2 regions of the Bacillus hominis genome follow, and region 1 is predicted to be linked to the other one. Evidence: predicted binding sites of a transcription regulator. Region 1 holds the regulator's gene; the other holds the start of a gene.
What was found. The regulator LexA, encoded in region 1, represses DNA repair genes until DNA is damaged. The targets are predictions, from matches to a motif close to CGAACATATGTTCG.
Positions count from the first base shown of each region.

Region 2: QUF93_RS13670 (YolD-like family protein) is a predicted target of LexA. The motif match lies at 1,400-1,413, and genes of this name have one in related genera.

Region 1 is NZ_JAUCFS010000005.1:3,301,425-3,305,165, forward strand. Features, by position in the region: gene QUF93_RS19615 (DUF896 domain-containing protein) at 202-441, opposite strand; gene QUF93_RS19620 (YneB family resolvase-like protein) at 487-1,143, opposite strand; gene lexA (transcriptional repressor LexA) at 1,284-1,904, shown strand; gene QUF93_RS19630 (DUF4097 family beta strand repeat-containing protein) at 2,008-2,808, opposite strand; gene QUF93_RS19635 (DUF1700 domain-containing protein) at 2,812-3,354, opposite strand; gene QUF93_RS19640 (PadR family transcriptional regulator) at 3,347-3,670, opposite strand.
Region 2 is NZ_JAUCFS010000005.1:2,164,890-2,168,630, reverse strand. Features, by position in the region: gene QUF93_RS13680 (hypothetical protein) at 1-175, opposite strand, end outside; gene gerPF (spore germination protein GerPF) at 388-603, shown strand; gene QUF93_RS13670 (YolD-like family protein) at 890-1,225, opposite strand; gene QUF93_RS13665 (peptidylprolyl isomerase PrsA) at 2,064-2,915, opposite strand; partial or broken gene QUF93_RS13660 (glycoside hydrolase family 25 protein) at 3,206-3,741, opposite strand, start outside.

The DNA of each region.
Region 1 (3,741 bases):
CTTCTAATAAAACTATGTCAACCAATTCGATTTATTCACATATTACCTTCACAACGAGTGCATAATAAAAGACATATCAATAGATATGTCTAAATTAACCGCTCACTATGTATTGAAACGATTGAAGTAGCATTACAACTGGAAAGCTATTACTAACGTATCTTTCTATTAATATCAAAAAAGATGGGTTATGCCCATCTTTTAATTTAATTTTGCATTATCTTGCTTTTTTAAAGCTTTTAATTTCGCCGGTGTAACATCTGTACCTTCTTCGTTAACGACTTTAATTCCTTTTAATTCGTTTAACATATTTTGACGAAATCCTTTTAGATATTGTTCACGTAGCGATTGGCGCTCACGTTGTTCTTCTTCAGTTAAGCCTTCAGCTTTTGCTTTTTTCGCTAAGAAGTTAATGCGTTCAATGAGTTCGTGACTTGGCATCTCGAATCCCCCTTCTACTCAAAACTGATTATTATCATACAATAGTTAGTCCTCTTTATCAAGCAATTGCTTTGTATATTCTACATATCTTCGATGTACAGTTGCTTTTGAAACATCATGACCAAAACCACGAAGTGTTGCTGCAATTTCTTCAAAAGTTAATTCATTTCGGCGTAAACGTACAATTTCCTCAATTGGCACTTCTTTTTTCTCACGTCCTATACTTAAATGACGATTTTTCAAATTATTCTCCGGACGAAATCCTTTCTCTACCGCCCTTTGCATGCCACGTTTAATTTTTAAATTGTGGATCTTTCTTTGATACTCTTCAACGATCCCAATTATATCTAGCACCATCGAATCTGAATCTGAAAGCTGTAATTCACCACTATGCGTGTGCGTATAAACTTTTATCCCCTCTTTATGTAAACAATGCATTAATGCAATCTTTGCATTTCCTCTACCAAGACGCGTTTCATCCTGTATAAGTAGTACATCAACTTGTTCATCTCGAATTGTATCTAGTACTTCTAATATGCCATCACGTTCAATTGTATAACCGCTAGCCTGCTCCTCAATTACCTTTGTAACATCCATTTGATAGCGCTCAGCTAAATGCAATAATTCATCTTTTTGACGCAATAATGATGTTTCCTGTTCTTCTTTTGTTGTGCTCACACGTGCATAAATAATTGCATTCATTTTGAACCCTTCTTTCTCACTATATTTCCTTATAGTGTATCATAAATTCGCCTTTCGTTCGAACTTATGTTTGTAGAATGTTTATTCGCATGTTATACTTAATAATAATAAAAACGAAAGAAAACGAGGTGTTAGAAAACATGGAAAAGTTAACGAAACGCCAGCAAGACATTCTCGACTTTATTAAGCTAAAAGTACAAGAAAAAGGATATCCACCTTCCGTACGTGAAATCGGCCAAGCAGTCGGCCTCGCTTCTAGTTCTACAGTGCACGGACATTTATCACGACTAGAAGAAAAAGGATATATTCGACGCGACCCAACAAAACCACGAGCAATTGAAATTTTAGGTGACAACCGAATAGAAACAGAAACACAATCAGTTATTCAAGTTCCAATCGTCGGAAAAGTTACTGCCGGTTTACCGATTACAGCAGTAGAAAGTGTAGAAGAGCACTTCCCACTTCCAGCTAGTATCGTTTCTGGATCAGATCAAGTGTTTATGTTACGTATTTCTGGAGATAGTATGATTGAGGCTGGTATCTTTGATGGTGATTTAGTCGTAGTCCGTCAACAACAGTCTGCATACAACGGTGAAATTGTAGTTGCTTTAACAGAAGATAACGAAGCAACTGTTAAACGCTTCTATAAAGAAAAAGACCATTTCCGTCTACAACCGGAAAACTCTTCACTAGAACCTATCATTTTAAAACAAGTGTCAGTTATCGGAAAAGTAATTGGCGTATATCGTGATTTACATTAAAAATAATAAAAAGAAGATAATCCCCTTATTTATATAGGGCATTATCTTCTTTTTATATTTTGATAGATTTCCGTTCATCCAAAAGAGTGCATTTCATTAATTATTAACGCGTTTCAATAGTAACATCTCCAGCAGTGGTTTTTCCGCTAATCTTTTTACTACCATTACCAATCGTTATATTTTTATTTTCCTCATTAAAAATTGTTACATCTCCGGCAGCGCTTTGCCCACTAATAACTGCATCTTGCGGTTTTTCCAATAAAGTAATATCTATATCTCCAGCAGTTGAACTTGCCTCTAAATCATATTTAGAATCATGATCAATGATATCTACATCTCCACTAGCCGTTTTCGCTGTCACTTTCCCTATTACTTTTTTAAAATTCACCTCACCAGCTTTTGTAGATCCCTCCACACTCTTTGCTTTTACATGTTTCAAATCTACTTCTCCCGCAAGTGTCTCAACACTTACACGGTCACCTTTCACATCACTTATTTCTATTTGTCCAGCGGATGATTTTACTTTTATCTCTTGGTAAAAACGTTCAGGTACAAGTATAGTCAATGCAGGCGTTTGAAAATCGAAAGTAAAAAATGAGAAATCAAATGAAACACCTTTCTCTATTTCCCCTATGACTTTCAATGTGTCACCATCTTCAGCAATACGAATCTCCTGTTTACTTACGTCTCCTGTTTGCTTTACATAAAAAGAGGAATCAGGAGATTTTTGGACAACAATATCTCCAGCATCTAACTTAACTTCTACATTTTTTAGCGTTTCGTTTTTAATAACTTCTTCCTTATTTCCTTTCTCTGCAGTTTCTACTGCTTTTTTATATGTTTGTGAAATCCCTATTACTCCAATAATGATACAAGCGATAGCTACTAATAATATTTTTTTCATCATCTACTCCCCTTTTATCATTTTGAAGTTCCATATTACATATCGTACGCATAATCTCTTAAACCACTTCGTACTATAATAAGCGATAATACATAACAACAAACCTACTCCGACAAATGTTATACTAACGAAAAGATCCAACCATATAAAAGTGCCCATAAATACTTTGATAATAACAAAAAACGGTGTCACTACACTAGCAATACCACCGACCCAAAAGGAAAATATAAAAGCGATAATTGCAACTAACGGGCCTAACACAATAATAAAATTAAACAAACTAAGTCCAATCGCTGCCATAACAGCTCTTGTCACATTTGAAGTCGATGGATCTTTTTTCATCTCATCAAATCGATACATCGCAAGTAAGTCTTTTGCAATTGCTTTCGGAGAACCTAGCCCTTTTATTATTTCCGATTCAGTTTTCCCCTCTTCTACCCCGAATTGAAAATGCTCTTCATAATCAAATAAAATATCTGTCCTCTCTTCTTCCGATAACTTTCTAAGCTGATTCGATAATTCCTTAAGGAACTGTTCTTTATTCATCCCAATTCACCCCTTCAATAATTTCTTGTACCCCTTTCGCAAAATCACGCCACTCTGTTACTAATAATGTAAGTTGCATCTCTCCTTGCTCTGTTAGTTGATAATATTTACGGGGCGGTCCTTCCGTGGATTCTTTTAAATATGTTTGAAAATATCCCTCTTTCGTTAAACGACGTAATAACGGATATACAGAACCTTCCGATATTAAAAATTTATTAGAGATTTGCTGAACAAGTTCATAACCGTAACAATCCTTACGTTTTACAAGTGCCAATACACAAAGTTCTAACACACCTTTTTTAAACTGAACGTTCAAGGACAATCCCCCTTTCTCATTTCAGTACTGTTCAATACACGGTACCTAATTTATCCATAATATACCACTTG
Region 2 (3,741 bases), 1.1 Mb from region 1:
TCGTAATATATGCGGTTTTAATTGCCGATAAAATTGCTATTTCATTAAACTTTAATTTTATTTCATTAGGACAAAATGCTTTTTCGATCAATGTAACATCATTACTATAAATAAAAGCAACAAGTTTACTTGATTCTGCATCTGTTAAATCCACTGTTTTTATAACATTATCCATTACATTTTGCCTCCTTTAATTCCATATATATTAATTATTCAAATTCATTCTTTTTAAAATTCAACTCTTCGTTAATTTTAACATACTTTTTGCTCGATTGATTAAACAAAGCTTCAAACATTTTTCTATTCCGGAATATTTGTCAAATGAACCAATTAGACTATACCTTCATATAGTAATGCAAACAATTACTTATAAAGTAGGTGAAAATTATGCCCTCAGTTGTAGGGAATTTAGTTGTACAAAATAGTAACGGATCTTTCAACTTAGGTGATTTCTACAACGTCTCTCCAAAAGAGAATACGAAAGCTTATAACGGCTCTGGCGCATCTAACGTTGGTTTCGTAGTGAACACTTTTAGTGGGGTTAGCGCGACTAATACATTTGATTCTGATCTAGCAGATCAAAACCAAGTTGGTACGGCATAACCAGGTCTGTAATCATTTTTGTATAACATTTTTAGATTTGTCTATACTATACTCAGGCTGATACACAGCTAACGTCGATTTTTTGAGTGCCAATCTTTTTCTCCCTTTCCCTGGGACTAAGCAGCTAGTTTGCATCTAGCTGCTTTTTCATTTAGTTCTTCACCTCTTCAAAAAAATTAGGCTTTTACAGGTAGCCTGACTCACAGCCGAATTTTGAAGCGTGAATCTAACTGCCCGCAAATAGCTGGATAAATTAAAGAAGCTAAACTTCAAAATTCAACTTCCTTTAAGTTACATCAATTATGTCCCTTGCAGAAAATATATATGTTTTATAAAATGCATCTGTACATTTTACAATTTGTTGAATTGGATTTATATGAACCACTGTCATATAACTTGTAAGTATGTATCCTTCTTCAAAATAGGTCACTAACATCTCTTCTTCAGACAATAATGAAGTTAATAATTTGTCTGAAATACTTTCTTTCACTTCATTCGTTAATAACGGCCTTTGGACTTTTAATTTCTCTCCAATAATTTTTCTTATACTTAATAATTGTTCCGACATTACTGTAAATGGAACCCACTCTCTTCCTTTTTTCTGTATCTTTACATGATTCATTATCTTTACTCCTCAATTTTCTATATCTATCCATTCATAAAAATAGAAATTTCACTTCTAAATACACTTTATCCATCTCTTATTTATATGTAGCGTAGCTTTCCAATTCAAAACTATTTATGAATTTGTAGGAATCTCAACCCAAAAAGAACATTCGTTCTAATTATACACGAACGAACGTTCTTTCGGAAGTGCAACATGTAAATTTTTCAAACAAAACTTTAATCTATGAAGTTTATTCATACTCATTGATTACTCCCTTTTATTAATCATATTTCTTTGCACTTCCTATCGCATCATGGAATACGTGTAGCAACAATAAAAGCGACTCCACCTAATGTGAAGTCGCTTTTATTGAACTAATTATATTTTTAATTTTACTTTTCTATCCTAACTAACGTTCTTTCTGGAATATAAATTTCAGCTATATCAAATTGATTTATTTTCAAGTTTAATTCCCAAACTTTTTCCTGATCTTCATCACAAACCCAACAACTAAATAATTCAAAGATATGATATGTACCATTCTTTAAATTATGTACTCTATTCAATTTCTAAGAAAATATTAAAAATATATTTGGTTTATATTTAACAAAATTAATTAACTAAAACATTATCATTTCAACATTTTGCGAAGTAATTACTTATTCCTTTTTATTTACACCAAAATTTTCTATTGTAATTCTTAATATTTAAATGTAATATTGTATTGTCTTACTATCTATTTATAACTCACACACTAACGAGAAAAGGGAACTCTATATGAGTTCCCTTTTCTATTGAAAATTAAAAAACAGAAATATAGCACTATGCTAAATCTCTGTTTTTCTTCTAAACTTTACTTCTCATCTAAGAATTTAAATGTATCTTTAAATTCATTATCTGTTACTTTAATATCCGCTTCTTTCAATAGATCATTGATTACTTGTTGTTTCCATTTACCTGTCGCATCTTGTAGTCTTTGTTGTTCTAAATCTTTTCGAATCGAATCTTTCACTTCATCAAATGGTTTCAATTCTTTTTTATCCGTCACTTTTATAATATGATAACCAAAAGATGTTTTTATTGGCTCACTTACTTGTCCTGCATCTAATTTATACGCAGCTTCCTCAAATTCTTTCACAGTTTGACCAGGAGCAAAACCAGCTATTTCTCCGCCCTGTTCCTTTGAACCAGTATCTTCCGAATATTGTTTCGCTAAAGCAGTAAAATCTTCACCATTATTTATTTTCTCTTTTACTTCTTTCGCAGTTTTTTCATCTTTCACTAAAATGTGACTTACCTTCATTTCTGGTTTATGGTTATCTTTCACATCTTTATCTGTGACAGTCGCTCTAATCGCTTTCTCAAGTGCAATTTCTGGCTTCATTTTCTCTTTTAATTCATCTTCATTTTTTAATCCTACTTGCTCTAAAGCCACTTTAAACTTGTCACCCATTTGTTCCTTCGCTGCGTCTACTTGTTTTTGAGCTTCTTCATCTGAAACTTCATATTTATCTAGCAATGCCTTATTTAACATCATTTGAGATAAAGTACTTTTTCCATATGTTTGCCTTAATTCTTTACTAAACTCTTTCTCTGTCACGTTTCCTACTTTTGATGTTGCAACATTTTCTGAGGAACCACACGCAGACAATGTTAGCGCCACACATGTAATAATAGTTCCCATAAATAGCTTTTTCTTTTTCAATTCAAATACCTCACTTTGATAAATGTATATTAGGAACTATACAGCGCTATTGTGAAATTAATGTGTTTTCCGCAAGTATTTCTCTTCATGTCAGAGACAAGCTTTATTAAATAAAAAAGCCGGCATAAAGCCGACTTTTTAACATCATTTAATCTGCACATGTTCTTCTTTGATCCATTTGTTCCCACCTATATCTATATATCCATCTTGATGATTCCAAATACGATAAGGGACCTTCCCATCGACCGCACCTGTATCATTCCCGTTTGGTCCATCGTACGTTCTAATTTCATATCCAGGTGTGTATTTTGAATATGCATAAAACCATTGTACATTAAAATGTTCTAACTTAGCCCACTGTTGGTCACCACCTAAACAAATCATATCTTTTTCGCCACCTCCCCAATAACCTTTATAGATTAAATATGGGATTTTTTTCGTAAGTCTTCCTGTAAACTGCGGATTCACAGGATTTTCATATAAATTAATGCCATATCCATCATCATATTTTGAAACTGCAATACCAATTCCATTTGGTTGCTTACTATCTCCAATACTAGATTGATTTATTTGATTTGAACCTATAAACCAAGAAAGATTTTTATTCCCAATTAATTGATTCAAATCACATTTTCCAATACCAGGAACATTTCCTGAATCAGTATATTGCCAAATATCACAAGGATATGCTGGTTTATTCCCTCCATAACGAGGAATCCAAATAAAATCAGCATCAATATTGCGAGCTCCAAATGATACATACGTGTGATGCCCTACATATAAACCAATTTTTTTTGCACCTAATCGGCGTAATTCATCAATAAAT